Regions from separate parts of the Dactylosporangium sp. NBC_01737 genome, predicted to be linked through region 1. Evidence: riboswitches for the same ligand, from Rfam matches in the RefSeq annotation. Region 1 holds a riboswitch; each other region holds the start of a gene.
What was found. Region 1 has a riboswitch for cyclic di-AMP ahead of OHA72_RS09350 (coiled-coil domain-containing protein). Riboswitches for the same ligand answer to the same signal wherever they lie in the genome.

Region 1 (8,901 bases):
AGACCCGCAACGGTCACCAGCGCATCGAGTCGATGACGAAGATCTGGGCGGCCGGTGTGGCCGCGCCGTCGCTGTCGACGCAGCTGGCGAAGGCGACCGGCGCGTCCACGGACCGTGCGGGGCGGCTCGAGGTCAACCCGGACTGCACGGTGCCGGGCCACCCGGAGATCTTCGCGGTCGGCGACATGATGTCCCTCAACCGGCTGCCGGGCGTCGCGCAGGTCGCGATCCAGAGCGGCCGGCACGCCGCCGGGCAGATCACCAAGCGCCTCGCCGGGCAGCCGACCGGGCAGCCGTTCAAGTATTTCGACAAGGGCAGCATGGCGACGATCTCCCGCTTCTCGGCGGTGGCGAGCGTCGGCAAGCTGCACTTCTCCGGGATCATCGGCTGGCTCATGTGGCTCGCCGTGCACCTGCTGTACCTGGTCGGCTTCAAGAACCGGGTCACCGCGGTCCTGCACTGGTTCGTCAGCTTCATCGGCCGCGGCCGCTCGGAGCGGGTCGCCACGTTCCAGCAGGTCTTTGCCCGGCGCGCGCTGCAGGAGTACCGGCAGCACCTGCCCTGACCATTAGGGTGGCGGGGTGGCAGCGTGTCCCGAGCAGACCAGCGATGGTCTCTCCGGGGTAACCCCGGGGACGCAGGATTGAGCACGGCAGCGCATCGCCGGCGCGCCCCCGCGCTTCGCGCGAGCCGGCGCAGGCACGACCGGGATTCGTCGGGACACGCTGCCCGCGTCGTCGCCGGCGCGCTCGCCGACGCGTTCCTGACCGTCGACTGGGCGCGGGGTCCGCTGCTCGACGTCGGCTACGAGGTGCTGGGCCGCCGGCCGCGGTGGCTCGGCCCGGTCGTCACCGCCGTCCTGCGGGCCTACCGGGAGGCGCCCGCGGACCGGCCCCGGGAGCTGGCCGAGTTCATCACCGCGCCGTCCCGCCAGCCGATCCGGGTCCGCCGCGCGACCGCCACCCGCACCGTGCGGCAGCGCTGGGACTCGCCGCGCATCGACGACCTGGCCGCGCTCGCCGAGCTGCTCGACCTCGACCCCGACGAACTGGACTGGTTCGCCGACCGTCGCGGGATCAACCGGAAGCATGCCGACCACAAGGTCAGGCACTACTCGTACATCTGGATCGGCGACCGCCTCATCGAGGCACCGAAATCACGGCTCAAGGCGATCCAGCGCCGCCTGCTCGACGAGGTGCTCGGACCGCTGCCGGTGCACGAGGCCGCGCACGGGTTCGTCCCGGGGCGTTCGGCGCACACGTTCGCGGCGGCCCACGCCGGGCAGGCGACCGTGGTGCGCCTCGACCTGCGCGCGTTCTTCACCAGTGTCACCGCCGGGCGCGTCTACGGCCTGTTCCGCACCGCCGGCTACCCGGAGCCGGTCGCGCACGCCCTGACCGCGATGTGCACCACGCGGACCCCGCACGCGGTCTCCGGGCGCATCGAGCACCGCACCCCGCACCTGCCGCAGGGCGCGCCGACGTCACCGGCCCTGGCCAACCTCGTCGCGTTCCGCCTCGACCGCCGCCTCACGGGACTCGCGGCGCGGTTCGGCGTCACCTACGGCCGCTACGCCGACGATCTGGCGTTCTCCGGTTCGCTGGGGTACCCCTCCCGCCTGGTCGAAGCCGTCAGCGCGGTCGTTGCGGACGAGGGATTCCACGTCAACCCGGCGAAGACCCGCGTCCGGGGCAGCGGCGACCGGCAGCGGCTCGCCGGCCTCGTCGTCAACGCGCACCCGGCGGTCCCCCGCGACGACTACGACCGCCTGCGCGCCATGCTGCACACCGCGGCCCGCGACGGCCTGGACGCCGCCAACCGCGACGGGCACCCCGACTTCGCCGCCCACCTCACCGGCCTGGTTTCGTGGGCCTCGCACGGGCACCCGGCGCGCGCGGCGCGTCTTGAACGCCTGCTGCGTGCCGCCCTCGCATAGAAGAAGGGCGCCCCACTCCCCGGGGCGCCCTTCCAGCTCCTGACCTAGCAGCTCAGCGAGCCCGCTCCGACGCCCACGCCGAGGATGCCGATGAAGCGCTGGTACGCCGCGACCCTGCTCTGCACCTGCGCCGGGTTCCGCCCGCCGCACTCGAGGCTGCCGTTGATGCTGCGGATCGTCTCGCCGAACCCGGCGCCGTTGACCATCGCGTTGTGCGGCGTCATCGTGCCCGGCCCGCTCTGCGTGTTCCAGTACCAGAGCGCCGTCTTCATCGCCACGGCCGGATCGGTCTGCACCAGGTTCGGGTTGTGCAGCAGGTCGATGCCGAGCGCGTCACCGGCGGCCTTGTAGTTGAAGTTCCAGCTGAGCTGGATCGGCCCGCGACCGTAGTACGCGGCCTGCCCGGCGGGGCACCCGTACGGCTGGCTCGTGTCACAGTAGTGCGGGTAGTTGGCGGTGTTCTGCTCGACGATGTACACCAGCCCACCGGTCTCGTGGTTCACGTTCGCGAGGAATGCGGCCGCCTCCTGCTTGCGCACCGCGTCCGTGCCGGTCTTCGCGAACGCCGGATACGCGCTCAACGCCGCGACCAGGCCGTTGTACGTGTAGAACGGGTTCCTGCTCGGGAACATCTGGTTGAACTGCGCCTCGCTGACCACGAACGCCCCGTTCGACGGCGGCTGCGTCGTCGGGTTCGTCGGCGGCTGCGTCGTCGGGTTCGGCTGCCCGTTGCAGGTGTACGGGTCCCAGTACCAGGTGCTGATCGTCGGGCTGTACCCCGGGTTGTCGTGCTCGGCGACGTAGTACTTGCCGTCGGTGAACTTCACGACGTCACCGGTGACGTAGTTGCGCCCCTGCACCCAGGCCGGGAAGCTGCACCCGCCGGCGGACCCGGTCTGCGTCGGCGGCTGCGGGGTGCTCCCGCCGCACACGCCCTGGTCCTGCCAGACCCCACTGGTGCCGGGCGGCGCCTCGTTCTGCGTCCACCACTTGGCGAGGAAGTTACGGCCGTTGTGGGACACGGTGGCGCCCCCGGTGTAGACCGCCGACGACTGCCACGCGGCGGCGCAGGTGGCAGCCGACGCCGGCAGCATGTTGAACACGGCGACGACCCCACCGACGACGGCGGTCGCGGCGAGCATCGCCAGCAGGCGCACTCTGGACACCTGATCACTTCCGTTCAGATCGACACTGGTCCCTCATACGACCAGCCCGACCACCCCCTGACCACCGACAACACCTATTTATGAACAAACTTTACGGTTTCCCTAACGTTCGCACCGCGATCGATGGGCGGCGCTGCCCTCCCGAGCAGCCATCGCCGTCCTTGGATCACGGACCGGGCGCCGCTCAGGCGAGCCATAGATCGGGCGCGAAGCAGCGGCCAGCCGGCGGCGTGCGTGTGCGGAGCCTTGCACGGTGCGCTCGGGGCGGGGAGTCGGGAGATCGGGATCGAGGATCGGGCCGGCCGCGGCCCGGATGGGCGGCCGCCATGCACGTCGACTTCCGTGATCGATGGCGCGATCCGGTCGCCCGAGCGACCACCACCGTCCTTGGATCACGGACCCGGCGCCGCTCGGGTGAGCCGCAGGTCGGGCGCGAAGCAGGGGCGGTCCAGCCGTCGGCGTGCATGTGCAGCGCCGGGTGCAAGCGCTCCGGACGGGGAGTCGGAAGATCGGGATCGAGGGCCGTGCCGGCCGCGGCCCGGATGGGCGGCCGCTATGCACGTCGACTTCCGTGATCGATGGCGCGATCCGGTCGCCCGAGCGACCACCGGCGTCCTTGGATCACGGACCCGGCGCCGCTCGGGTCAGCCGCAGGTCGGGCGTGGAGCGGGAAATCGGGGTCGGGCGCTGCCTTGCGCGTGCGGGCCTGGCGCGGCGCGGGCCGGCGGCGGGCGTGCGTGCTCGGCGCGCCCCCGGGGTCGTCTGCCGCCGCGTTCATGGCCTGCCGATCGGGCGTGTGCCGGCCGCGCGCGTGGGTTGCCGTGATCGATGGCGCGATCTGGTCATCCGCGCGGCCACCGCCGTCCTTGGATCACGGGCGGGCCGGGCGCCACTCGGGTGGCCGCAGGGGTCGGACGGCTGCATTGCGCATGCGGGCCCGGTTCAGGCGGGCCTGGCGCGGCTCGGGCCGGCGGCGGGCGTGCGTGCTCGGCGCGCCCGGCGTCGTCTGCTGCCGCGTTCATGGTCTGCCGATCGGGCGTGCGCCGGCCGCGCGTCGACTTCCGTGATCGATGGCGCGATCTGGTCATCCGGGCGGCCACCGCCGTCCTTGGATCACGGGAGGGCCGGGCGCGGCTCGGGGTGAGCCGCAGGTCGGGCGTGGAGGTCGAGATCGGGGTCGGGCGGCTGCCTTGCGCGTGCGGGCCTGGGCGGCACGGGCCGGCGGCGGGCGTGCGTGCTCGGCGCGCCAGGGGTCGTCTGCTGCCGCGTTCGTGGTCTGCCGATCGGGCGTGCGCCGGCCGCGCGTCGACTTCCGTGATCGATGGCGCGATCTGGCCATCCGGGCGGCCACCGCCGTCCTTGGATCACGAGCGGAGGCGACGTCGGCCGGGGGTCGCCTCCCGGCCTGCATGATCGAAGGCTGGATCCGGCTACCGGGACAACCACCGGCGTCCTTGGATCACGAGTGGAGGCGACTCCGGTGGGGGTAGCCTTCGCGGCCTGCTTGATCGAAGGATGGGGCTGGCTACCGGGACAGCCATCCCTGTCCTTGGATCACGGGCGGAGGCGACCGAGGCAGGGGCGGCCATGCCGTTTCGCGGGTCGTGAGCGGCGTCGACCAGGTTGGCGCGGCCGGCGGATCGCGGGCAGCGGCGGCGCCATCCGGGGCGACGTCCCGGATGGCAGATCGAAGGACGGAACGCGGTCGGCGCCGTCCTTGGATCACGGGCGTGGACCATCGGTGGAAGAACGGCAAGCGCGGCCGGGTGTCATTTGTGCGCATTCACTACTCTGAAGATTGAATAGCGGCGCATTGCGGCATTCCGCCGCATCCGGGGTGGTGACACTGCGCGATCGGTAGGTTGCGTAGAACAATGGTCGCGGGCAGACGGTTCCGGAAGCGTGAAAGCATTTTAGTGATTTCCATCACGTCGATTTCTTTCGGGACGCTTAGGCGACCTGCTGGGGTGGTGCCGTTTCGAGAGGTGTGTCACAGCACCGCACAATCGGTGCGCTGCGCGGGCGAATCGCCCTGGGTAGGCTGGCCGTCGGTCTCGTCCGACAGGCACCGCTCCCCGCGGTGCCGGGCGCGACTGCCGCCTAATCGCCGGCTCGACACCGGCGAATCGGGGACCCAACCGTAACTGGGGTGAATCCGCGGGCAACCGCGGTAGGGATCGTTCCGTCCCGAACCCGTCAGCTAACCCGGTCGGCGGCCGACGGAAGGAACAACGAGCCAGATGTCATCACGACATCCCGGTCGGCGGATTCTCGCCGTCCTGATGACGGCCGCCGTCCTTTGTGGGATGGCTGCCGCACCGGCCGCCGCCGAGCCGGGCGACGACACAGGCGACGAGGGTTCCAACGCGACCCTCGCGCAGGTCCTCGACGAGAGCACCCGTGGCTGGATCGAGGCCAAGGACAAGTTCGACGCGTCGGTCAAGAACCAGGCCGATCTGACCGCCAAGCTCGCCGTGACCGAGGCGGAGCTGGCCAGGGTCACCGAGCAGGTCTCGGCGATCGCCGTCGCTGCGTACCGGACGGGGCCGCTCACCACGTTCGTGGCGCTGATGGATTCGGGCAGCCCGACCGGGTTCGCGGAGCGCGCCGGCTCGATCGACGAGATCGCCCACCACAATGACAACCTGCTGCGCGACCTCAACCAGCTGAAGAAGGACCAGGCGGCGCAGAAGGCCGCGCTGGAGGCAGAGGTCAAGCTCCAGCAGGAGCAGGTCGCGGTCATGGCCGCGAAGAAGAAGGAAGCCGAGAAGGGCCTGGCCCAGGCGGGCGGGCCGAGCAACGGCTTCGTCTCGGCCAACCTGCCGCTCGCGCAGCCGTCGCCGCGCAACGCCAGCGGTGGCTGGTCGGCGGAGTCGTGCAAGGTCAACGATCCCACCACCACCGGCTGCATCACGCAGCGCACGCTGCACGCGATGCAGCAGGCGCAGGCGGCCGGCTTCAAGCGGTTCGTCTCGTGCTACCGGCCCAGCGGGCCGTATGAGCACCCGAAGGGTCGTGCCTGCGACTTCTCGGTACAATCGAAGTCCGGCTTCGGTGGTGTCGCCGCCGGCGAGGACAAGGTCTACGGCGCCAATCTCGCGACCTATTTCGTGAAGAACGCGGACCGGCTCGGCGTCATGTACGTCATCTGGTTCAAACAGATCTGGACGCCCGCGGTCGGCTGGCACCATTACAGCGGCGTCGGCGGGGATCCCTCCAGCGACCACACCAACCACGTGCATCTGTCCGTGCTGTAAGACCCTCACGTCTGCGGACGGCCGGCCGATAGGGCAACTGTCGACCGGCCGACGCAGGTGAGGGGATTTCTCGTGAAGCACCGACTCGTGACGCGCAGCGACTTCGACGGCCTGGTGTGCGCCGTGCTGCTGCGTCACCTGGAGCTCATCGGCGACATCACGTTCGTGCACCCCAAGGACGTCCAGGACGGCGCGGTCGAGGTCGGGCCGAACGACATCCTGACGAATCTGCCGTACGCGCCGGGCGCCCACATGGTCTTCGACCACCATCACTCGGAGACGCTGCGCAACACCGGCGACAACGACAACCACATCATCGACGCGGAGGCCCCGTCGGCGGCCCGCGTCATCTATGACCACTTCGGCGGCGCCGCGCGCTTCCCGAACGTGTCGGACGAGCTGATGGAGGCGGTCGACAAGGCCGACTCCGCCCAGTACGACATCGCGGACATCCTGCAGCCGGTCGGGTGGACGCTGATGAACTTCCTCATGGACAGCCGCACCGGGCTGGGGCGGTTCCGCCAGTTCCGGATCTCCAACTACCAGCTGATGATGCAGCTCATCGACGCGTGCATCGACCATCAGGACGTCGAGGAGATCCTGGCGCTGCCGGACGTGGCAGAGCGGGCCGAGCTCTTCCGCGAGCAGCAGGAGCTCTTCGTCGACCAGCTGCGTCGGGTCAGCCACGTCGAGGGTGACGTGGTCGTCGTCGACCTGCGGGACGAAGCGGTGATCTTCGCGGGGAACCGGTTCATGGTGTACGCGCTGTTCCCGGACGCCCGGGTCTCCATCCACGTGATCTGGGGCAGGCAGAAGCTCAACACCGTCTTCGCGGTCGGCAAGTCGATCCTGGACCGCACCTCACCGACCGACATCGGCTCGGTGATGCTCGAGTACGGCGGCGGCGGCCACCTGGCGGCCGGCACCTGCCAGGTCCCGCACGACGCGTCGGAGCGCGTCCTGCGGGAGATCATCGCCAAGGTCGGCGCCCCGCGAGCGGCCGCGATGAGTTCCGGCACTCCCTGACGTATACCTCATATGACCTTCACCATCGCGCTGCCGGTCGCCGACCGGTACACCTCCCACGCCTTCTACCGCGCAGTCCTGGACGCCGAGCCGTTCGGCCCGGAGGGTGGCGACGGGCTGCCGGAGCCCTTGCAGTTCCCGGTCGCGGACGGGGTCGCCCTGATGCTGGTGCCGGCCGACGGGTTCGGCTGGGTGATCGGCGATCACCAGGTGGCGCCGGCCGGGACGAGCGAGTGCGTCCTGAGCCGGTCGGTGCCGGGCCGTGAGGACGTGGTCGCCGTGATCGAGCGGGCCAGGGCCGCCGGCGGCCGGGTCGTCACCGAGCCCGCCGAGCAGCCGTGGGGGTACGCCGGCGCCTTCGCCGACCCCGACGGCCACCTGTGGATGGTGGCGCCGGGACCGGACCAGGGTTAGAGCATCTCCGTGTCCCGGAGCAGGCGCCAGAGACCGGCGCCGTCCGGGGCGCGCAGCCAGCGCTGTGCGGCGCTCGCGTCGGCCGGCAGCCGGCGGGTGCTCTCGACCGTGGTCGGGAAGCCGCCGGCGAGGACCGCCTGCGTCGGGGACAGGTGCCGGATCGCGACGGCGGCCACGCTGTCGGGGTGCTCGGCGACGAACTCCGCGTAGATCTCCGGGTCGTGCTGGCCGTCGTCGCCGACGAGCAGCCACCGGATGTCGGGGAACTCCTCCGCCAGCCGCGCCAGGGACGCGCGCTTGTGCGCCTGGCCGCTGCGGAAGAACCGGTCGGGCTGCGGGCCCCAGTCGGTCAGCAGGAGCGGGCCGGCCGGGTACAGGTGGCGCGACAGGAACCGGGTCAGGGTCGCCGCGACGTTCCAGGCGCCGGTCGAGAGGTAGAACACCGGAGCGCCGGGGTTGGCGTTGACCAGCCGCTCGTAGAGCACCGCCATCCCCGGTACCGAGGCGCGCGCGTGCTCGTCGAGGACGAACGTGTTCCACGCGGCCAGCAGCGGGCGCGGCAGCGTCGTGACCATGACGGTGTCGTCGACGTCGGAGACGATCCCGAAGCGCACCGACGGGTCGATGATCCGCACCGGCGCCTCGACCGGGGTGCTGTCCTCGCTCTGCAGCGTGACGGTTGCCCAGCCGGGGGCGAGGTCCGCCTCGATGACGGTGTCGATGAAGCCGCCCCGGTCGCAGCGGACCTCGCAGGTGCGGTCCCCGGCGGTGATGCGCACCGGGGCGTTCGCCACGGACACGGCGGTGAACGAGCGCCAGCCCCGCAGCTTCTTCAGGCGCCGCCCGGGTTTCGGGTCCAGGCGGGCGAGCAGGACCCGGCCGAGGACGCGGACCCAGCCGGGGCCGCCGTAGCCGGTGTACGGGGTGACGGCGACCTTCCACCCGCGCAGCCGGAGCCGCCGCTCCAGCACGTCGTGGAAGGCGTCCTCGATGCGCGCGGCGCGGTGCAGACGGACCGGACCAGACGGGGTCAACGACACGCGATCACCCTGTCACAGCCCCTACGCCACCGCACCACCACACGCAGGGTGACGGGTACAC
Region 2 (8,901 bases), 4.6 Mb from region 1:
CGGGTCGTGCTGCTCGCGCAGGCCGGCCAGATCCGCGGGGCCGTACCAGATGACGGCGGCCTGGATCGCGGTGTCGCCGGTGCCGGTGAGCGCGGCGATCGCCGCCAGCTGGCCGCCGGCCGACTCGCCGAGCACGGCGAAGCGGCCGGGGTCGATCCGCAGCGCCGCGGCGTGGTGGCGCAGCCAGCGCACGGCCGCGTCGATGTCGGCCTGCTGCGCGGGGTACGTGGCCTCCAGCACCAGCCGGTAGTCGACATCGGCGACCGCGTAACCCCGCGCCACCATGCGCTCGTGGAACCGCTGATCGACGGTCCACACCCGGCTGCCGGTCAGCCAGCCCCCGCCATGGATCCACAGCAGCACCGGGAACGGCCCGTCGCCCGGTGGCACGTGCAGGTCCAGATGCAGCGGGCGGTACCCCACCGGCGTCGACACCACACAGTTGGCGTGGGTGAGCGTCGCGCGCGGTTCCGGGAGCGGGTGGAAGTCGGTCATGGCACGCAGTCTGCCGGACCGCGTCGGAGCACGATGACCGTCTTGCCGGCCAGCGTGCCGGCGTCGTCGCGGGCATGGACCGCCGGCAGCTCGCCGAGCGTGACCCGGTCCGGGTCAGCCGATGGTGGCGACGAGGCGGTGCAGGGCGGCGTGGGCGGGCGGGCCCCAGGTGGGTTTGCCGCCGGGGCGGCCGTGGACGCCGGCGTCGCCGATGAGGATGCCGCTGAGGGCGCGGGCCATGGCGCAGCCGCGGGCGCGGCGCATGGTGGCCGTGTCAGGGGCCGGCCGGTAGGCGGCGTAGAAGTGCTCGATGGTGTCGTCCGGCAGCAGGAGCCATGCGGCGGCGAGGTCGTACGCCGGGTCGCCGGCGCACAGGTCACCGAAGTCGATCACGCCGCAGATGGTGCCGTCGGCGGTGAGGACGTTGGCGGGGTGCAGGTCGGCGTGCAGCCAGAGCGGCGGGCCGGCCCACGGCGGCGCGGTGACCGCGTCGTGCCAGACGGTGCGGACCGCGTCCGGGTCGGGGATCAGGCCCAGTTCGGTGGCGGCGGTGAGTCCTCTGGCGAACTGGCCGGCGCGGTCGGCCAGCGGCCCGCCGCGGTCCCGGCCGGTGGGTGCGCCGTCGGGGGCGGGCCGGTGCAGCGCCGTCAGGAACGTGGCCAGGGATGTGGCCGCGTCGGCGGCCCGCGTGACGGGGGTCTGGTCGGCGGGTGCGCCGGGCACCCAGGTGGTGATGAGCCACGGCCGGGGGAACCGTGCGGACGGCTCGCCGAGCCGCTGCGGGACGGGGACCGGCAGCGGGAGGTGCGGGGCGAGCGTGGGCAGCCAGGCGTGCTCCTTGCGCAGCAGCGCGTCCGCGGACCCGGTCGCCCAGGGCAGCCGGACGGCGAGGTCGTCACCGAGCCGCCACAGCTGGTTGTCCCAGCCGCGCGCGCCCAGCCGCACCGGGCGGTCGGCGAGGTCGGGGTGCTGGTCGCGGACCAGCTCCCCGACCAGCTCCGCCGTGATCTCGAACTCGGCATGGGTCATGCGGAGCAACAGTAGTGCCGCCTACCAGGCGATCGCCTGCTCCCACATCCGGACGTAGGCCTCGGCGCCCGCCAGGAGCTGCTGTCGCAGCAGCGGGCTGTCGCTGCCTGCCTGCTTGATGAGGTCGGTGGTCCAGTCGGCGAACAGGCCGTACTGCGCGGCGCCGTCGGTGTTGACGTCGAAGGTGCGCGACCCGAAGACCTGCCTGGTCACCGTGGTGCCGTTCGGCGCGGTGAACGGGTAGACCAGTGGGTTGGCGGCGGCGTTCGGGCGCGGGTTCGCCTGGTCGCCGAGGCCGTTGACGTCGGTGCCGTAGCCGTAGCCGACGATGGCGTTGCCGTGCGGCGCGGCGCGGTTGGCGCGCCACTCGCTGAGGAACTCCGGCACCGAGTTCGCGTAGGTGGCCACGAACCCGCCGAGCGCGAGCATCCGGTCGATCATCGTCGGGTCGGACCAGCTGTGCACCGACGTCACGCCCGGGTAGTGCGCCGCCTCGGCCATGTCCAGCACGGCCTGCGCGGTCTTCACGCTCATGTGGTCGACGTGGATGATCATGCCGCGGTTCATCATCGCCTGGATGAGGTAGCGGCCGAGGCTGGTCAGGCCGCGGGTGTTGCAGATCTTGCCGCTGGGGTAGACCGGCAGGACCGTGCCGGGCGGCAGGCCGACGACGCCGAAGGCCAGCAGCTTGACGAGGTCGTCGTTGACGAGCGGCTGCTCGTTGTCGGACGGGCCGGTGCAGCTGGTGGCGGTCCACCAGTGCCCGGTGGACAGCAGGTTGCCCAGGTTGACGAACGCCCCGCTGAGGCCCGCGTCGAACCGGGTGCCACCGAAGGCGTTGTCGAACTTGTGGATCGGGTACAGGCCGGAGACGCCGAGGGACTGCAGCTCGTTGAGGCCGGCGTCGATCTGGGCGGTGGTGCACTGCGGGACGTCGTTGACCTCGCGGCAGCCGAAGATCTCCGAGTTCTCCACGCCGATCGTCACGGCCAGCTTGCCCTGCGCGGCGATGCTGCGCACCTGCGCCGGGGTGGTGGCGATGCGGAACCAGCCCTTGCCGGCGCCGCCGTTCTGCGCGTCGATGTAGTCCTGCATCGAGTACAGGTAGCGGGACTGGACCCGGATCTGGTCCATCTCGTCGCAGGAGGTGTCGCGGTAAGGGAACAGCTCGCAGATGGCGCGGTTCGCGACCAGCAGCGCGTTGAGCACCCGCTGCCCGGCCCGCCAGGACCGCTCGATGCCCCGGTAGTAGGACTGTTCGTGCAGCAGCGAGTTGTGCTGCGGCCAGTCGCCGAACGTCGGCCAGCCGTCCTCCGGTGAGTTCACCGCGTCGGTGCCGCCGACGATTGCCTCGAACAGCGCGCCCACGTTGAGGCTGCGGTGCGTGTCGCAGCCGGCGAGCGCCACCTGCACGCCGCCGGACGCCCATGCCTCGCCGCAGTGCATCTGACCGCCGAACGCGGCGGCGGCGGTGATGTGGGCGTGTGCGTCGATCGTCCCGACGAGCTTGCCGCTGCCGTCGACGCCCGGTGCGGCGGTCCCGGTGACGCCCGGGTCGATGTCGGGCGGGGTGTAGCACCCCGTCGCGGTGGCGAGGGCCACGGTGTAGGCGGAGCCGGCCGCGCCGAGGCTCCACAGGAACGAGCCCATGACCTGGCCGGTGGCCGTCGCGGTGAACCGGTACCGGTCGCCGACCTTGGTCACGGTGAAGTCGGCCCGGTCGCCGTAGGAGTCCCCGGCCATGATGAAGCCGACGACGCTCTGGTACGCGGGCTTGCCGTCGGAGCCGAACACCTCGTAACGGCCGAGCTGGGTGGCCTCCAACCGGAACGACATGGCACCGGAGGCCGAGGACGTGAAGCCGTAGCCGGCCCCGCTGCGGTTCACGTAACCGACGGAGCTGGAGCCGTTGTAGACCCGCAGCGAGGCACAGGTGCCGTCCAGCGCGTCGGGGTTGGCGGTGATCGCCGCGGCGGAGGCGGCCGGCACGGCGACGACCGTGGTCGCGACGAGGGAGAGGAGGACGCCGAACGTGAGGGAGGTCAGTCGGGCAGGGTGGCGCAGCGACAGGGACATGATGGCGGTGCCCCATTCAAGCGTGCCGGAACGCACGATCCGGCGGGCCGGTGTGAAGTCAGATCAGCGTCTGATAGACCCCGATGACTGTCAACAGGAGGCGAGAATTTTTCGACTTTTCTGGTTCGGCGTCCGCCCGCGGTGACGGTCAGCGTCGCAGCGCCGCGTCGACCCGCTCGACGTTTCCCGGCCAGGGCCGCGCGGCGACCACCGGGACACCGGCCCGGGCGGCCCGCAGCAGCAGCTCGGCATCGAAGCGTGCGCTGACCACGGCCCGGGACCGTTGCGCTGCCGCGCCCGGCCCGCGGGACAGATAGTTCGCGACGATCTGGTCCTCGTCCGGCTCGGAGATCACCACCGCCCTGACGGCGTCACCGAACCCGGCCGCGAACTCGGGCAGCAGGTAGTCGCCCTCCATGACGACCGGCGCCGCCGACCCGACGTGATCGGCGATGACCGCCTCGATCCCGGGCCGCAACGCCTCGGCCACCGCGACCGTGTGCCCGACGATGCGCGCCGGCGTCCAGTCCCGGGCCGCCACGCTCGTGTCCCACAGATGCAGCGCCGGCAGCTGATCGGGCGTGGTCAACGCCTTGACCGCGGTGACGATGTCGTCGACCTCGCTCAGCGGTACGCCGTACCGCCGGGCCAGCGCGACCGCGATGCGCGACTTGCCGACGCCGGACGCGCCACAGACCAGCGTGACGGTCCAGTCCGGAGCCTGGATGAGGTCGGTCCTGTCCGTCATCCGGCGCCGCCTACACGGCCGGTACCCGTCGGCGCAGCAGGCAGAACTCGTTGCCTTCGGGGTCGGCGAGGACGTGCCAGGACTCCTCGCCGGTCTGCCCGATGTCGGCGCGCCGGGCGCCGGCCGCGAGGAGCCGCTCCAGCTCCTCGTCCTGGTCCCGGTCGGTGGCGTTCACGTCGATGTGCAGCCGCAGCTTGCCGGTCTTGGGCTCGTCGGTCTGGTTGAGCACGATGGTGGGCAGCGGGCCGCCGAAGCCGGCGCCGGGTGGCCCGATCTCGATGTCCGCGCCGATGCGCTGCAGCTCGACATAGCCCAGCACCTCGCACCAGAACCGCGCCAGCAGGTCGGGATCGCGGGCGTCCAGGACCAGTTCGGTGATGCGGCATGCCATCCGATCACCGTAACCGCCCGTGCCGGAGGCCGGTCAGCCCAGGTCGGCCGCCGTCATGCCGGCCGGATGACCGGGTGGCCACTGCACGAGCTCGATCCGGTAGCCGCCGGGGTCGGTGAGCCACGACGAGCGCATGCCCGGCCCCAGGTCCGCCGGCGGCTCGGCCTCGACGCCCCTGGTGGCCAGCCCGGCGATGGTGGCGCTCTTGTCGTCCACCTGGATGACGAGGTGGTTGACGGCGCTGATGTCGGTCACCGGCCTGGCGGGGTCGTGCACGAGCTCGAGGCTTACGAACAGGTCGCCGGGCAGCTGCAGCATGGTCAGGCTGCCGAACCCCGTCTCGGGGGCGGTGCCGATCTTCGCGTATCCGACCGCGGTGTAGAAGGCGAGCGAGCGCTCCAGGTCGGTGACCCGCAACCCGAGATGCAACATCCGCATACCCGGCAGGTCAGTGCCGGCCGGGCGGATGGCGTACCGCCACGCGGCCCGTGCTGAGCAGGGCCAGGGCGGTGATGCCGGCGCCGAGCGCGATCACCAGCCACCACACCCGGTGCTCGGCGGTCGTGAACGCCGCTTGGCCGTGGGTGACGGCGGCGCCGACCATCGTGCCGGAGACGGCGACGCCCAGCGTGATGCCGGTCTGCCGGCCGGCGGACGCGAGGGAGGCCGCCAGGCCGGCCATCGAGGCCGGCATCCCGGAGACCGCCGAGTTGCTGATGGGTGGGTTGACGGTGCCTTGGGCGACGCCGTACAGGAGGAAGACGGCGAGCACGACGGGCATCGGCGTGGCCGGTCCCAGCCGCAGCGACGCGGCGCCGCCCAGCGCCAGGGCCACGCCGGAGATCAGCAGGGGGCGCCGGGGGCCGCGGCCGGCGACCATCCGGCCGGCGAGCGGGGACAGCACGATGATCAGCGCGCCGACCGGGAGCAGGCACAGGCCCGCCCGCAGCGGGGACAGGCCGCGGACCTCCTGCAGGTACAGGGTGGTCACGAACAGGAACGCGCCGAAGCCGGACAGGGCCAGCAGCGCCGTGAGGATGGCCGCGCTGAACGGCAGGCTGCGGAACAGGTGCAGGTCCAGCAGCGGGTCGGCGCGGCGCGGCTCGAACCACAGGATGCCCAGCACGGCCGCGACCGCGATGGCGAGCAGGGCCACGACGGCCGGGGAGGTCCAGCCGAGCTCGCCGGACTGGATGATCGCGGCGACGGCGCTGCCCAGGACCAGGAACACCAGCGCCTGGCCCACCGGGTCGAAGCGCCGGGGGCGGGCGGCGCGGGACTCGGGCACGAACAGCGCCGTACCCAGGAGCGCGACGATGACGACGGGCACGTTGACCCAGAAGATCCAGCGCCAGCCGAACCCGTCGACCAGGGCGCCGCCGAGCACCGGACCCAGCCCCAGCGCCAGGCCGGAGACCGCGCCGAACACGCCGATGGCGCGGGCCCGCTCGCCGCGGTCCGGGAACGCGGTGGCGATGATCGCCATGGCGACCGGGTTGAGCATGGTGCCGCCGGCCGCCTGCAGCGCTCGCGCGCCGATCAGCCAGCCGATGCCGGGCGCGAGGCTGCACGCCAGGGAGCCCAGCCCGAAGGCGATCAGCCCCAGCCGGAAGACCCGCCGCCGGCCGACCCGGTCCGCGAGCGACCCGGCCATCACCAGGAAGCTGCTCAGCACCAGGGTGTACGCGTCGACGGTCCACTGCAGGCCGGACACCGGGGAGTGCAGGTCGCGGCCGATCGCCGGCAGCGCCACGTTGACGATGGAGATGTCCATCACGACCACCACCATGCTGGTGCAGCACACCGCGAGCACCAGCATCCGGCGCCGCCGGTCCGCGTGCGTCATGTCGCTCATCACGCGACGCTAAAATCTAGAGCGTGCTCGAAGTCAAACCGCAGCCCGGCCTCAGCATCGCCGAGGCCGCCCGCCGCACCGGGGTGAGCGTGCACACCTTGCGCTACTACGAGCGGGCCGGCCTGGTCGTCACCCCGGTCGACCGCACGGGCGGCGGCCAGCGCCGGTATCACGACCTCGATCTCAAGTGGATCGTGGTGTGCACGAAGCTGCGCGCCACCGGCATGCCGATCCGGTTCATCCGGCGCTACGCCGAGCTGGTGGCCGCCGGACCCGGCAACGAGGAGGAGCGGCTCGCGCTCATGGAGTCGCACCGCGCCGACGTGCACGCCCGGCTCGCGGAGATCCAGGAGAACCTCAAGCTCATCGACCACAAGATCGACGTGTACCGCGGGCGGATCGCCGCGGGCGACGCCGATCAGCTCTGGGCGCCCAGCCGCCTGACCGGCACCCCGTAGATGATCTGCAGCTCCTCGCCAAGTCTTCGTTAAGTGTGGCTTAGATCGAGGCCCGGCGGTCTGTGCGGCCGCTACGTTTGGCCTGGCTGCCGGATGTCGCCCGCCCCGCCGGGGTGGCCGGGCAGCCGCCGCCGAGTCGTCGGCCGCGCGTCGCTGCATACGGGCGACGGTCGATGAGCCGGGGAACCACCAGGTTTCCCATGGGGTGAATCCGCGCCGCGGCGCGGTAGGGCGCGCCTTCTTCTCGCCCGAATCCGTCAGCTAACCCGGTAGGCGGTCAAAGGAAGAAGGACTGTGCCGTGTTCAACGGACGCACGACGCTGCGTGCCGCGGTCGTCGCGCTGGCGGTGTCGGCGCTGATCGCTCCGGCCTGCGCCGCGCACGCGGATCCGACGCCGGAGGAGCTCCAGGCCCAGATCGACAAGGGCAACAACGAGGTCGAGCACATCGTCGAGCAGTACAACAAGGTCAACGGCGACCTCGAGGCCACCCAGGCGGCGATCACCAAGCTGCAGGCCGACCTGGCACCGCTGCAGGCGACCATGGAGGCCGCCCAGGTCACCGCCGACACGCTCGCGGTGAACGCCTACAAGACCGGTGGCCACCTCGGCACCTGGTCGCTCATGCTCGGCGCGAGCTCCTCGGGTGCCTTCACCGACCGCGTCGGCACCCTCCAGCAGATCTCCCACAGCCAGCAGCGCGACCTGGCCGCGTACACCGCGGCGAAGGACGCCTTCAACGCCGAGCAGCAACGGCTCAACGAGACCCGTGCCGCGCAGAGCCAGCAGAAGATCGAGCTGGAGACCCGCCGCAAGAAGATCGAGGGCGACATCGCCCGCCTCGACGACCTGCAGCGCAAGGCCGAAGCGGCCGCCGCTGCCGCAGCCGCGGCGGCGAAGGCCAAGACGACCACCACCGCGGCGCCCCCGGCACCCGGCAAGCCGCCGGCGGTCTCCGGCACGGCCGGCAAGGCGGTCAGCTACGCGTGGGCGCAGCTCGGGAAGAAGTACGTGTGGGGCGCCGCCGGACCGAACACGTTCGACTGCTCCGGGCTGACCATGATGGCGTGGAAGGCGGCCGGGGTGTCCCTGCCGCACAACGCCGCGCAGCAGTGGCAGAAGGTCCGCCACATCTCCCGCAGCCAGCTCGCCCCGGGCGACCTGGTGTTCTACAACGGCCTCGGGCATGTGGGCATCTACATCGGCAACAACCAGATCATCCACGCCCCCAACAGCCGCACCGTGGTGAAGGTCGCCCCGGTCGACATCGACACCCTGTACGGCTACGGCCGGGTGTCCTGACGTCCGGCAGGACCTGCACCGGCCCACCGGCCGCCTGCGCCCCCCGCAGCGCCGCCGGTGGGCCGTCACATTGTGCCGTTGTCGGTGACCGCGAGCCCCCAGCATCAAGGACGCTGCGTCACGTAGCTGCCGGTGCCGGTCGCTGACCGTGAAACCCGCGCGCCGGGCTACGAGGCCAGTCGCTCGGGTGCGGTGCGGGTCGATCCTGCGAGTCCGGCCTCGCCGTCCGACTGGTTGATCTCGGACCACACCGCGTCGAGGGACAGGCCGAGGACGTCGGCGATCGCGGCGATGGTCGGGAACGCGGGGGTGGCGACGCGGCCGGACTCGATCTTCCGGAGGGTCTCCGGTGAGACGCCCGCGTCCAGCGCGGTGTTGAGCATCGATCTCGGCCCCCTGGCGCGGCGCAGGAGGGCGCCGAGGCGCTCTCCGCGTGCGACCTCTGCGGGGGTGAGCGGCAACCTGACCATGGCTCCGATTCTAATACCGGGATAATATGGCCGGGATACTTATTGGTGCGCGAGGAAGACGCTGCATGATCGAGATCT
Region 3 (3,741 bases), 340 kb from region 1:
GCGGCGCCCCGTTTCGCCGACTTCCGCGGTGCGCTGCTCGGCATAATGTCCGGTTATGCGTACGTGGCCCCGCCGGCGACGGCTCATGCTTCTTGTTGCGCTCGCATCGATGGTCGCGGCCGGCGGCTGGGCTCTGCACCGTGGCCCGTCCACCGACAGCACCGGTCTCGCCGAGGACGCGTCGCCGGCTTCTCCATCCGCCGGGGCCGCGTCCACTGCCGCCGCCGTGAGCGGGGCCGCGCCGCCCTCCTCCGCCGCCTCGGGTCAGCGTGCGCATCCGGCGGTGACCGTCCGGTACACCTTCGACGGCGGGATCACGGGTCAGGTCCTGGACGGCGGCGGGCGGCTCCCGCTCCGGGTCCGCAAGGCCGGCGGCGAGCTGTCGGCCGTCCCGCACGGCGGCGGACTCGCGGTGCGATTCCCCGAGCCATGTGAGCATTACGGTGCGGAGAGTTGTGCACGTGCCATCCTGCAGAGTGGCCCCGCGGATTTCCTCAATCCGGGACAGGGTGCGTTCACGTATGGCGCAAGTGTGCTCGTCGCACCCGATGAGACTTCCAAGGGCGCCAATGTCATCCAAAAAGGGTTCTCGGTTGGTGACAGTCAGTTCAAGTTGCAGGTGGATGGCGCCGCCGGGCACCCCAGTTGTGTGATTGTCGGCACTTCCGGACCTACCATTTACGTAGCACTCGCATCGCTGACCGTGGCTGACGGGCGGTGGCACCGGGTTGAGTGTTCACGCAGTGACGCGCTGCTCACGGTGGCTGTGGACGGCCAGCTCAAGGGCCGATCAACCATTCCTTCGTCACTGTCCATAGTGAACTCGGATCCACTCTGTATTGGCGGCAAGGGGACCAGCGCGAACAACGACCAGTTCGTCGGTGCAATTGATGATGTGTTCGTCACGAAGCCTGCGTGACTTTTCGGGCCAAATCAGACAACAATCGCGCACTGACTTGCCCCTTGGGAGCGCTCGCCATACCGTGATTTCCGGTCGTATGGATGTCCGCGCCCAGCACGGGTGCGCCAGACGGCACCGCCGAGTCGAAATTTGAACCGGGGACCCACCTGCGCCATCTGGGGTGAATCCGCGACGAGGTCGCGGTAGGACGAACTTCCCGTCCGAACCCGTCAGCTAACCCGGTAGGCGGCTGGAAGAAGGAGCATCTCCTCGGTGGAGACCCATACGAGGCGGCCTCAGCGTCTGGCGCGACTCCTCGTCGCCACGCTCGGCGGTCTGTCGCTCGCCGTCGGGATCACCGGTGCCGCACACGCGGAGCCGACCCCGGCCGAGCTCGAAGCGCAGATCGACAAGAAATGGAATGAAGTCGAGCCCATCATCGAGCAGCACAACCAGCTCAAGGGCGAGCTCAAGGCCAACCTGGCGAAGCAGGCGACGCTCAAGAACCAGATCGACCCGCTGCAGGCCCAGGTCGACACCGCGCTGCTGCGGGTGAGCGCGTTCTCGGTCCTGCAGTACAAGACCGGCCGCGTCTCCAGCTTCAACGCCCTGATGACCACCGGCTCGCCGGACACGTTCGCCGAGCAGCTGGTCATGCTCAACATGCTCGCCAAGGACGAAGCCGAGGGCATCAAGGACGTCCTGGACAGCAAGAAGGTCCTCGACGACCAGAAGAAGCCGCTCGACGAGCTGATCGCCAGCCAGAAGGCCGCCGAGGCCGAGATGGCGGCGAAAGAGACCACCATCAACGCCGAGATCAAGTCCCTCAATGAGCTGCGCACCAAGGTGTACGGGACCAGCGGCGCGACCGGCGAGCTGCGCCCCGTCGCCTGCCCGGTCGAATACTCCGGCGGCGACGCCGCGAAGGCCGCGCAGGTCGCCTGCCAGCAGATCAGCAAGAAGTACGTGTGGGCGGCTGAGGGCCCCAACACCTTCGACTGCTCCGGCCTGACGCTCTACGCCTGGAAGCAGGCCGGCCACACGCTGCGGCACTACACCAAGTGGCAGTACCAGGACACCAAACGCATCACCCGTGCCGAGCTGAAGGCCGGCGACCTGGTCTTCTTCTACAGCGATCTGCATCACGTCGGCATCTACGTCGGTGGCGGCTGGATGGTCCACGCACCGACCTCCGGCGACGTGGTCCGGATGAAGAAGATCGACAGTGGGCCGATCGCGGGCTACGGCCGGGTCGCTTAGCGCTTTTCCGGGAGGGCGGCCCGCTGGCGCGGGCCGCCCTTCTTCATGTCGTCGTCGGCCAGGTGCGCCAGTTCTGCCACGAGCGGCTCGCCGTCGGCCCGCGCTGGCCCTGATACCGGGAGCCGTACACGGCGGAACCATACGGATGCTCCGACGGCGACGACAGCCGGAAGATGCACAGCTGCCCGATCTTCATCCCCGGCCAGAGCATGATCGGCAGGTTGGCCACGTTGGACAGCTCCAGCGTCACGTGCCCGGAGAACCCCGGATCGATGAACCCCGCGGTCGAATGGGTGAGGAGCCCGAGCCGCCCCAGGCTGGACTTGCCCTCCAGCCGGCCGGCCAGCTGATCGCCGAGGCTGATCACCTCGAGCGTCGAGGCGAGCACGAACTCGCCCGGGTGCAGCACGAACGGTTGCCCGTCGTCGACCTCCACCATCGCGGTGAGATCGTCCTGCTGCGTGGCCGGATCGATGTGGGTGTACAGGTGGTTGTTGAAGACCCTGAACCACCGGTCGAGCCGCACGTCGATGCTGGACGGCTGAACCAGGTCCTTTTCGAACGGCTCCAGCCGCAACTGGCCGTCGGCGAGCTCTTTTGTCAGGTCACGGTCGGAGAGCAACACGTCCCTGACCCTATTACGCCGTTTGGTTCGCCTCATCGGCGGCGGCCGCGGTCGCCTCGTTGACCTTGATCAGGACCCGCGCGGCGGCGGCAAGCTCCCCCTCGTCGAACTCGCCGAACGCCGCCCGCATGTGCCGCCCCAGCGGCGTGAAGAACGCCTGCGCCAAGGCCCTTGCCGATGGCTGCATCACGAGGTGTACGCGACGCCGATCGGCCGTGTCGTGCCGCCGCTCGACGTGCCCGGCCCGCGTGAGCCGGTCGAGCAGCGCGGTCGTCGCCGCCGGGCTCAGCCGCAACTTCCGGGCCAATCCGCCCGGCGTGAGAGGCTGATGCTCCTCGGCCGCCCGCCAGATGTACGCCACCGCGTTGAGATCCGTCCGGTGCAGCCCGTGCGCCCGCGTGAACACCTCGACGAACCGGTCCGCCTCAAGGTTGAACGTCCGCAGCAGGTCGATCAGCTCGTCCGGGTCACCCACCAGGCTATTGTCCTCCATTCGAGGAATCACACACTTCTCGAACACGTGTACGAGTAACTTGGAGGCATGGCGACGTGGGCAGAATTCTCCGCGGCCGAGCCCCTCCTGGCGACGGCCATCCGCACCCTGATCTGCCAGTACGGCCCCGGCATGGGCTACCTGGCCACCATCCGCCCCGACGGAGGACCCCGCGTCCACCCCGTGATGCCCGTCATCACCGAAACGGGCCTCTACTGCTTCATCCTGCCCTCCCCGAAACGCCACGACCTCGACCGCGACGGCCGCTACGCGCTGCACAGCTTCCCCGCCGAGGACACCTCCGACGAGGCCTACGTCTCAGGCCGCGCCACCCCCGTCATGGATCCCCTGCTCGTGGCCGAACTCGCCCTCCAGATGCGAGCCGCCCAACGCGTCGACTGGAAGCTCTACGCCCTCACCGTCGAGGTGGCCCTGATCGTCCAACGCGACTCCCCACTCACG
Region 4 (8,901 bases), 1.7 Mb from region 1:
GCCAGACGGGCGAGCCGGACGATGGGCAGGTCAGACGATGAGCGGGCCAGGCGGGCAAGCCGGACGGTGAGCGCGTCAGGCCAGCGCGTCAGGCCAGCGCGTCAGGCCAGCGCGTCAGGCCAGCGCGTCAGGCGGTGGCAGGGGTGCCCAGGGACTCTCGGGCCCAGGCGACGAGGGCGGCGGTCTGCTCGGCGACGCCCGGGGCGCCGGGGTCGACGCCTTCGTCGTAGCGGACGGTCCAACGCACGCCGTCGACGCCGCTGACGCGGCGGGCGACGACGCGGACGCCGAAGCCGGTCGTGAGGGGGTGGTGCGAGGTGTGTGCGATGGACTTGTTGACGCGGGTGCGGACCTGCTCGGGCACCCGGTCGGGGTCGATCAGGGCGAGGACCAGCGGCGGCAGGTCCTCCATCACGGCGTAGTCGCCGGGGCCTTCGGCGGGCAGCTCGCGGGCGGCGATCAGGGCGAGCTGCCGGCCCGACCACGTCGCCTTGTGGATCTCGTGCCAGCCGAGGCGTTCGCCGGCGCCGGGGAGCCACAGGCCGAGGTTGGTGACGACCACGACGTTGTCGCCGGTGGTGCCGGCCCATGACAGGACCCGCTCGTCGGCGGCGAGGGCGGGGCGCTGCCCGGCCGGCAGGCGGCGCTTCTTCAGGAAGCCGAACACGACACGCTCCTTCTACTGAACCGCCCGGGCCCGACCGCCGGGGGCACGCCGTCACCAGCGGCTGGCGCCTCGGTCGCGCAGCGCCCTGGCGTGCTGCTCCAGGGACACCAGCTCGCTGAACAGGCGCAGATACTCCTCGGCGTTGGTGACGGGGTTGATGCGTTGCTGCTTGGACTTGAGGTCGGCGATGCGGCGGTTGAGCGCGGGCAGCTGCAGCCGCACGATGGTCGCCTCGACGTAGCGCGGGTCGGGCTCGCCGTCGAGGCGCAGGGGCTCGACGGCCAGCTCGGTGACCAGGGCGCCGGCGGCCGGGTCGGTGCAGGCCTCGCGGACCCGCTCGATCCAGACGGCGCCGCCGGTCGCGGAGGACGCGCCGCCGGCGTCGGCGATCGCGGCGCGCAGGATCGCATAGGTGGGGTGGGCGTAGATGTCGGCGCCGATGACGTCGAACATGGGGCCGGCCATGGCGGGCTGCTGCAGGGCCAGCTTCAGGGCCTCGCGCTCGACGAGGGCCTCGGCGCTGTCGGGCGCCAGGATCCTGCGGGTCGTGGTGGGGGGCGCCTCGACGAGGCCCTTCGCGGCGGCGCCGACGGAGCGCTGGACCGTCTCGAGCTCCATGCCCAGGTCACCGGCGAGCTTGCGAGCATACTCGGGGCGCAGGGTGCGGTCCTTGATCTTCGCCACGAGCGGGGCGGTGGCCTTGAGAGCGCCGACGCGGCCCTCGGCGGTGTCGAGGTCGAAGCGCTGGATGACGGAGCGCAGCGCGAAGTCGAGCAGCGGCTGCCGGTCGGCGACGAGGTCACGCACCGCGACCGGGCCCTTCGCCATGCGCAGCTCGCAGGGGTCCATGCCGTTGGGGCCGACGGCGATGAACGTCTGGGCGACGAAACGCTGGTCGTCCTCGAACGCGCGCAGCGCCGCCTTCTGCCCGGCGGCGTCGCCGTCGAACGTGAAGATGATCTCCCCGCCGTAGCCGTCGGCGTCGAGCAGGAGGCGGCGCAGAACCGCGATGTGGTCGGCGCCGAACGCGGTGCCGCAGGTGGCGACCGCCACGGGCACGTCGGACAGGTGGCAGGCCATGACGTCGGTGTACCCCTCGACGATGACGACCTTGCTCTGCTTGGCGATCTCACGTTTGGCCTGGTCCACGCCATACAGCACGTGGGACTTCTTGTAGAGCGGGCTCTCCGGGGTGTTCAGGTATTTCGGGCCGTCGTCGTCGTCGAACAGCTTCCGCGCGCCGAAACCGATCACGTCGCCGGAGATGTCCTTGATCGGCCACAGCAGGCGGCGGCGGAACCGGTCGATGAGGCTGCCGGAGCGGGCCTCCTTGGACAGCCCCGCCGTGATCAGCTCCTGCGCCGTGTAGCCCTTGAGCCGCAGGTGCTTGCTCAGCGGGTCCCAGCCCTCAGGCGCGAAGCCGCACCCGTAGCGCTCCGCCTCCTCGCGACCGAAGCCGCGCTGGGCGAGGAACTCCCGGGCCAAGCGGGCGCCGGGCGAGCCGAGGTGCTCGGCATAGAAGCGGGCCGCCTCGGCGTGCGCGGCGATGAGGCGCTGCTTCTGCCCCGTCTGGCGGATCGGCGCGCTGCCCGCCTCGACATACTGCAACTGCAGGCCGGCACGGCCGGCGAGGCGCTCGACGGACTCGACGAACGACAGGTGGTCGTGGTCCATCAGGAACTTGATCGCGTCGCCGCCCTGGCCGCAGCCGTGGCAGAAATACACGTTGCGCGCGGGCGACACGTTGAACGACGCGGTCTTCTCGTCGTGGAACGGGCACAGCCCCTTGAGGTTGCCGCCCCCGGCCGACTTGAGCGTCACATGCTCGGAGATCACATCCGCGATCGCGGTGCGCTCACGAACCAAGGCGATGTCCTCGTCCTTGATCTTGCCGGCCACCTGACGCCACCTCCCCAACCCGAGGTGTACATCCTGCCTCGCGCCACCGACAATTTACGACTCCACACGACCGACACCACACGGGCACCACCACATCACAACGCCGTGCGATGCTGCCGCCATGCCGAAACTGCGTGACGAGCGCGCCGCCTGGCTCGCCGTACAGGACCGGTTGCGCCGACGCAGCCGCCGCCTGGGGCCACTGGGCTGGGTGGTGACGATCGCCACGCTGGGGGCGTGGGCGGTGCTGCGGTCCCAGGCCCGGGGCGCGGCGCGGATGGCGGCGTACTCGCTCGCGGTCGACCACGTCACCGGCTACCTCGACGACGACGAGCGCGAGACGCTGCGCACCCGGCAGAAGGTGCCGGCATGGTTCCTGTTCGAGGTCGAACGGGCCAGGTGGGCGGCGCGCGACCGGCAGCGGCTCCCCGCCGGCCGGGAGACCCGCCTGGAGCGCCACCGCCGGATCCTGCTGCGGGTCGTGCTCACCGGCACCGTCGTCGCGGCGCTGGTGCTCGCGCCGACGCTCTGGGTGCGGCTCGGCTCGATGGGCCGGATCGGACCGGCCGCCGGTGCACCGGCCGCGGACGTGGCGATCGTGTTCGGTGCGCAGGTGGCGCCGGGCGGGCAGGTGCCGATGCCGTTCCTCAAGGGCCGGCTGGACGTGGCCGCGCGGCTGCTCACCACCGGCAAGGTGAAGGCGCTGCTCATCTCCGGCGACGCGCAGGGCGGCTCCGGCGACGAGGTCCGTGTCATGCGGGACTACCTGGCCGGTCAGGGCGTCGACCCGGCCCGGATGGTCGTCGACCCGCACGGCCTGGACACCTATGACACGTGCCGGCGCGCCCACGATGTGTACGGCGTGACGAAAGCCCTCCTCGTGAGCCAGGAGTTGCACCTGCACCGCGCGGTCACACTGTGCCGGCGGCTCGGGGTCGACGCGTACGGGGTACCCGCGCTCTGCGAGGGCTGCCAGCGGGTGACGATCGCGTACAACACGCTCAGGGACGTCGCGGCCGCCCCGAAGGCCGCCTGGGAGGCATTCCGGCACCGGCAGGCGACAGTCGTGTCGCCACCGGATCCGTCGCTGCTGCAAGCGACGCGATGACCCGCCCACCATCGGTGGGTTTTGGGCGTGTCCGACGGGCACCACCGGCATACTTGACCAGTCCACGGCGCCGGCACTGATCGGCGCCTGTCCATGCTCTGATCCGACGGGTGGTGCGTTTCCGGTGAGTGTCCCCTGCCTGGCGGTGTCCGGCTGATGGTCACCGTGCTGCGCACCGTCGACGACGTCCTCGCCTGGACCGGCCTGCTGGTCGAGCCGCCGCTGCGCACCGCCGTCGGCCGGCTGCCGGCGCCGTCGCGTGACGTGGCGGAGCTGCAGCTGGGAAGGCTGGACGAGGATCCGCCGGGCGTGCGTACCCGGGCCGCGCTCAGCCTGGTCTGCGCCGGCGCGGTCGGTGGTGACCCGCACGACGCGGTGGCCGGCGCCGTCGCGGTCGAGCTGGTGCACCACTGGTCATTGCTCCAGCAGGACCTGTTCGACGGCGACCTGACCCGCCGGCACCGGCCGACGGCGTGGAGCGTGGTCGGCCCGCACCCGGCGACGCTGGGCGGCGAGGCGATGCTGGCGCTCGCGTTCGACGTGGCGGCCACCGGCGACCCGACCAGGCGCGTGCCACGCCCGCTGCGCCAGGCGACGCGGGACACCCGGCCGGCGCTCGTGGTCGACGGGCAGCAGCCCACCGACCTGCGGCCCGGCGGTGACCGGCGGGCCGCCGGCGGCGGACCGCGCGGCGCGGACCCGCAGGCATCGGACGCCACACCGGCGCTCAGCGGTACACCCGCGGCCGGCGACACGCACAAAACGGGCGACACGCGCGCGATCGGCGGCATGCGGGACGAGCAGGCGACCCGCGACCGGTTCGTCGAGCGGGACGGCGCCGCCGATCCGTGCGCCGACGGCGGGCGGCAACAGTCAGGGGCGGCCCCCGTCGACCGGGCCGGGGTGCGCGTCCTCGGCGACACCGTCCAGCAGCTCCTGCACAGCCAGCACACGGTGCTCGGCACGGCCCTGGACACCACCACCGGCCGCCGGTCCGGCAGCGACCTGCTGCGCGAGTGCATCACGGCGGTCGAGCAGCGCAGCGGTGCCCTGCTCGGCTGCGCGTGCGCGCTCGGCGCGATCGCCGGCGGCGGCGACCCGGCGCGGGTGGAGCAGCTGCGGCTGTTCGGCGTGCGGCTGGGGCTGGCCGTCCAGTTCACCGAGGACCTGCTCGGCATCTGGGGCGATCCGGCCGTGACGGGCCGGCCGACGTTTCCGACCTGCGCCGCCGGCGGCGGTCGCTGCCGGTCGCGGCGGCGCTCGCGGCGGGCGCCGACGAGCTCGCCGACCTGCTGCGCCGGGACGGCCGGCTGGGCGACGCCGAGCTCGAACGCGCCGCGAAGGTCATCGAACGGTCCGGCGCCCGCTCCTGGTGCGTCCAGCAGGGCGAGGACCTCCTGGCGCAGGCACTACTCGCGCTCGACCTGGCGATCCCCGAGCCGGCCGCGGTCGCTGAGCTGATCGCCCTGGCCCGCTGGGCGACCCGCCACCCCGCCTGACCCGCCACCCCGCCTGACCCGCCACCCCGCCTGACCCGCCACCCCGCCTGACCCGCCACCCGGCCTGACCCGCCACCCGGCCTGACCCGCCACCCGGCCTGACCCGCGACCCACAAAGCCGCGGAACCCACAACCCGCGCGATCTTGCGGTGTGATCGAAGTCATCCCGCGGCTGCCCGGGTGACCAACACGCAGCGTTGATCACGGCGGGAGCGACGTGCGACGGGTCACGCGCTGGATCGTCCTGCCGGCGGTCGCGGGTTCCGGGACGGGTGGATGATCTTGCCGGCATGATCGAAGGACAGCGGTGGTCGCCCCGGCGGCCTGGGGCGTCCTTCGATCATGCGGAAAGAGAGGAGATCGGCGTCCGGGGCGCAGTAGTCATCGAAGCCGGTCGCACCCGGCAGCCACTACCGCGCCGTCGCAGAGCCGCGACCGGCCGGGACCCCACGGGCGCCGGCCGGTCACTGCGGGCATCTCAGCTGAGCGCGCCGACCACCTGCTCCGCACGGCCGGCATGCTTCTGATACGCACCGGGGAACGCCGAGCGCTGCACCGCCTGCGCGGCCGCCGTCACGCTCATCCGCTCCCAGCCCCGCACCCGGGACAGCGCGTTGTAGAACAGCATCGCCGAGTGCGACGGGTTCATCAGCTGCGCCACCGTGCCCCAGCCCTGGCTGGCCCGCTGCTGGAACAGCCCGACCGAGTCGTGGTCGGAGGAGACGCCCTCATGCGGCAGCTGCAGCGAGGACGGCACCGCGGCGCTGGCGACGTTGTACAGGTTGCTCTCCTGCATCGCGGTCGCGATCGCGACGACGAGGGCCCGGTCGGGCATGCCCTGCGCCCGGCCCTGCTTCACGATGAGCGCGGCGTTGTCCATCTGCCGCTGGTTCAGCCCGGCGACGGGCCGCACGACCGGCGGTGCCGGCGGCACGGGCGGCGCCGCCGGCACCGCGACCGCGAGCGGCCCGGCCGAGGACGGCGACGGTGACGCGGACACGGAGGGCGACGCGGCAGGGGACGAGAACGGCGACGCGGACGCGACCGCCCCGGACTCGGCATACGCGGAGCCGGTGAACATCGACGGCGAGTCGGCGGGCAGGGTGGCCAGCAGCGTGGCGGACAGCACGGCGACCGAGACGGTGCCGGTCTTCACACTGAGCGCCGGCCGGCGATGTCGAGGATGGAATTGACGTGGCAATGGCTTCACTACTGAAGGTCCTTCATCGAAGACAGACATGCGGCATCGGCACGGCGCCGGACGGCGGCGTGCTGGAAGGGGGGAATCAGTGGTGAGGCGCTACGACGGCGGGCGGGCGGCCATCATCGGCAGACTCCTTCCGGTGCCGCCTACCGGGTTAGCTGACGGGTTCGGGCGGGAAGCTTCGCCCTACCGTGGCTCGGCCACGGATACACCCCAGAGGACTACGTGGGTCCCCGGCTCGCGAACGTCTCGCGACTCGACGGCGCCCGCCCGGCAGCACCGGATGCGGTGCAGGTCGACCGGAGCGGACCTCACGACCCTACTGGGCGGCTTCGGGGCGGGCCAACCGCAGCAACGGCATACCACCCGGCGCACCCGAACGATCACCGAACGCGGTCACCCGCCTGGTCACCCCTCCGGCGTGGCGCCCGCCCTTGACCAGGTACATCGCGCGGTCGGCGGCGCGCAGTGCGGCGCCCGCATCGTCGACCGTGTCATCGATCACGGCGACGCCGACGCTGACCCGTACCCGCATGATGTGGCCCTGGTGCGTGACCGGTGCCGAGACGGAGCGTTCGAGGCGGTCGACGAGCGCGCCGAGGTCGGTGACGGTGACGTTGCCGGTGAGGACGACGAACTCGTCGCCGCCGAGGCGTGCGACCGTGTCGGTGGGCCTGACCAGGGAGACGAGGCGGTGCGCGACGGCGACGAGGACCGCGTCGCCGGCGTCGTGGCCGAGGGTGTCGTTGATGACCTTGAAGTCGTCGAGGTCGCAGAAGAGCAGCGCGCTGATGACGGCCTCGGTGCGGGCCCGGCGGATCGCGGTGGCGAGGGGCTCGGTGAAGGCGTCGCGGTTGACCAGCCCGGTGAGCGGGTCGCGGGAGGCCCGCCGCACGAGGTCGGCCTCGGTCGCCTTGCGGCCGGTGATGTCCTGCACCTGCGTGATGGCGAACGAGGGCGAGCCGGCCACCACCGACATCGTGGCGGAGATCCAGATCGTCTCGCCGTCGCCGCGCACGCAGCGGACCTCGTAGTCACGGACGGATCCGGTACCGCCGGCGAACACCTCCCGGCTGTGGTCGAAGTCGTCGGGGTGGATGAAGTCGCCGAAGCGCATCGAGACCAGGACGTCCTCGTCCCGGCCGAGCAGCTCGCACAGGGTCGGGTTGACCCGGACGATCCGGGTCAGGTCAGCGCCCTCCAGGCCGATCATGCACATGCCGGTGCCGGCGCCGTTGAACGCGAGCCGGAACGCGGCCTCGCTGGCCTCCAGGTGCCGGCGCTCCTGGCGCAGCGCCTCGACCAGGTTGGCGTTGTTGATCGCGATGCCGGCCTGCGCGGCGAGCATCTCCAGCAGCTCTTGCTGGAACGCGCCTGGGCGTCTGCCGTCCGCGGGCAGGTCGACGCTGAGGATCCCGACCAGCGAACCGTCCGGTGCGCACAGCGGCGCGAACAGGGCGTCCAGCGGGTGCCAGCGTTCCTCGTCGGGGACCTGGTCGGCGCCCTCGGCCGGGGAGGGGATCCAGGACTGGATGCCGTCGTTGTGCCGCTCGTGCGGCAGGAAGCGCAGCTGCCCCCACTCGTCGGCGTCGGCGAGGTGCGCGTCGAACTCGGCCGCCGGGTAGCGCACCCCGAGCAGCTCGGCGCGGGCCTCCTCGGGGCCGGCGATCGCGACCGCCTCGTAGACGCCCTCGGGATGCAGGTAGTTGACCACCGCGGCGCCGAACCCGACGCTCTCGACGACGGCCTCGGCGATGCGGTGCAGCGTCTCGGCGACGGTGCTGCCGGTGTTGATGCGGCCGGTGATGGTGTAGACGGAGCGGATCGCGGCCATCGCCATGTCCCGATCACGATCCACGGCTGCCTACCCCGATCCGGCCGACCCTGCACCCTCACATCGACGTATCACCCCCGATCCTAAGCAAATGTGCGTCGTCCGTGCAGAGTTCGAACGCTTCGGAGGCGCGCTTGGCGTCCCTCGTCATGGCCTCGAAGATCCGATGCCGCCACGGCACGTGCGGCAGCATGCGGATGCTGAGGTCGCGCAGCCACACCTCCCGGGCGGTCCGCGGCGCGAACCCCTTCGCCGGTGCGAGCGCGGCCCGCTGGTTGACCTCGACGAAGTCGCGCAGCACGGTGTCGTACCGGGCGAACGCCGCCACGTGCTCGTCGCCGGCGGCGGCGAGCTCGCGGGCCAGGGTGTACGCGCCGACGAGGGCGAGGCCGGTGCCCTGCCCGGTGAGCGGCGACGGGCAGTAGCCGGCGTCGCCGACCAGCGCGACCCGGCCCCGGGTCCAGGCGTCCATGCGGACCTGCGCGTTCGGCGCGTAGTAGAAGTCGGGCGCGGTCCGCAGGTGCTCCAGGAGGCGCGGCACGTGCCAGCCGCAGCCTTCGAAGGCCGCCGCGACGTGCTGGCGCTGGGCGTCACGGTCGCGGTGGTCGGCGCCGCCGGTGCCGCCGGTGCCGCCGAACAGCAGGTTGACCTTGATCGTCGCGTTGCCCGGGTCGGTCTTGACGCTGGCGA

Region 2: linked by a shared signal. The riboswitch ahead of OHA72_RS52905 (C40 family peptidase) and the one ahead of OHA72_RS09350 (coiled-coil domain-containing protein) in region 1 are both predicted to bind cyclic di-AMP.
Region 3: linked by a shared signal. The riboswitch ahead of OHA72_RS07805 (C40 family peptidase) and the one ahead of OHA72_RS09350 (coiled-coil domain-containing protein) in region 1 are both predicted to bind cyclic di-AMP.
Region 4: linked by a shared signal. The riboswitch ahead of OHA72_RS17195 (hypothetical protein) and the one ahead of OHA72_RS09350 (coiled-coil domain-containing protein) in region 1 are both predicted to bind cyclic di-AMP.

What each region holds. Positions count from the first base shown of each region.
Region 1 covers NZ_CP109153.1:2,137,044-2,145,944, reverse strand. Annotated here, with positions in the region: gene OHA72_RS09365 (NAD(P)/FAD-dependent oxidoreductase) at 1-566, shown strand, start outside; gene OHA72_RS09360 (reverse transcriptase family protein) at 645-1,937, shown strand; gene OHA72_RS09355 (glycoside hydrolase family 19 protein) at 1,982-3,103, opposite strand; cyclic di-AMP (ydaO/yuaA leader) riboswitch at 5,199-5,334, shown strand; gene OHA72_RS09350 (coiled-coil domain-containing protein) at 5,410-6,360, shown strand; gene OHA72_RS09345 (DHH family phosphoesterase) at 6,433-7,386, shown strand; gene OHA72_RS09340 (VOC family protein) at 7,399-7,800, shown strand; gene OHA72_RS09335 (App1 family protein phosphatidate phosphatase) at 7,797-8,840, opposite strand.
Region 2 covers NZ_CP109153.1:11,480,949-11,489,849, reverse strand. Annotated here, with positions in the region: gene OHA72_RS52945 (alpha/beta hydrolase fold domain-containing protein) at 1-495, opposite strand, end outside; gene OHA72_RS52940 (aminoglycoside phosphotransferase family protein) at 610-1,524, opposite strand; gene OHA72_RS52935 (hypothetical protein) at 1,546-3,636, opposite strand; gene OHA72_RS52930 (hypothetical protein) at 3,749-4,348, opposite strand; gene OHA72_RS52925 (VOC family protein) at 4,359-4,739, opposite strand; gene OHA72_RS52920 (VOC family protein) at 4,773-5,177, opposite strand; gene OHA72_RS52915 (MFS transporter) at 5,188-6,594, opposite strand; gene OHA72_RS52910 (MerR family transcriptional regulator) at 6,618-7,052, shown strand; cyclic di-AMP (ydaO/yuaA leader) riboswitch at 7,194-7,343, shown strand; gene OHA72_RS52905 (C40 family peptidase) at 7,352-8,353, shown strand; gene OHA72_RS52900 (helix-turn-helix transcriptional regulator) at 8,521-8,823, opposite strand; gene map (type I methionyl aminopeptidase) at 8,889-8,901, shown strand, end outside.
Region 3 covers NZ_CP109153.1:1,801,163-1,804,903, reverse strand. Annotated here, with positions in the region: gene OHA72_RS07810 (LamG-like jellyroll fold domain-containing protein) at 86-919, shown strand; cyclic di-AMP (ydaO/yuaA leader) riboswitch at 1,028-1,166, shown strand; gene OHA72_RS07805 (C40 family peptidase) at 1,175-2,161, shown strand; gene dcd (dCTP deaminase) at 2,205-2,786, opposite strand; gene OHA72_RS07795 (MarR family winged helix-turn-helix transcriptional regulator) at 2,800-3,306, opposite strand; gene OHA72_RS07790 (pyridoxamine 5'-phosphate oxidase family protein) at 3,328-3,741, shown strand, end outside.
Region 4 covers NZ_CP109153.1:3,801,547-3,810,447, reverse strand. Annotated here, with positions in the region: gene OHA72_RS17215 (hypothetical protein) at 128-667, opposite strand; gene dnaG (DNA primase) at 719-2,566, opposite strand; gene OHA72_RS17205 (SanA/YdcF family protein) at 2,688-3,674, shown strand; gene OHA72_RS17200 (polyprenyl synthetase family protein) at 3,831-5,135, shown strand; gene OHA72_RS17195 (hypothetical protein) at 5,652-6,329, opposite strand; cyclic di-AMP (ydaO/yuaA leader) riboswitch at 6,506-6,649, opposite strand; gene OHA72_RS17190 (diguanylate cyclase domain-containing protein) at 6,697-8,235, opposite strand; gene OHA72_RS17185 (FAD-dependent monooxygenase) at 8,270-8,901, opposite strand, start outside.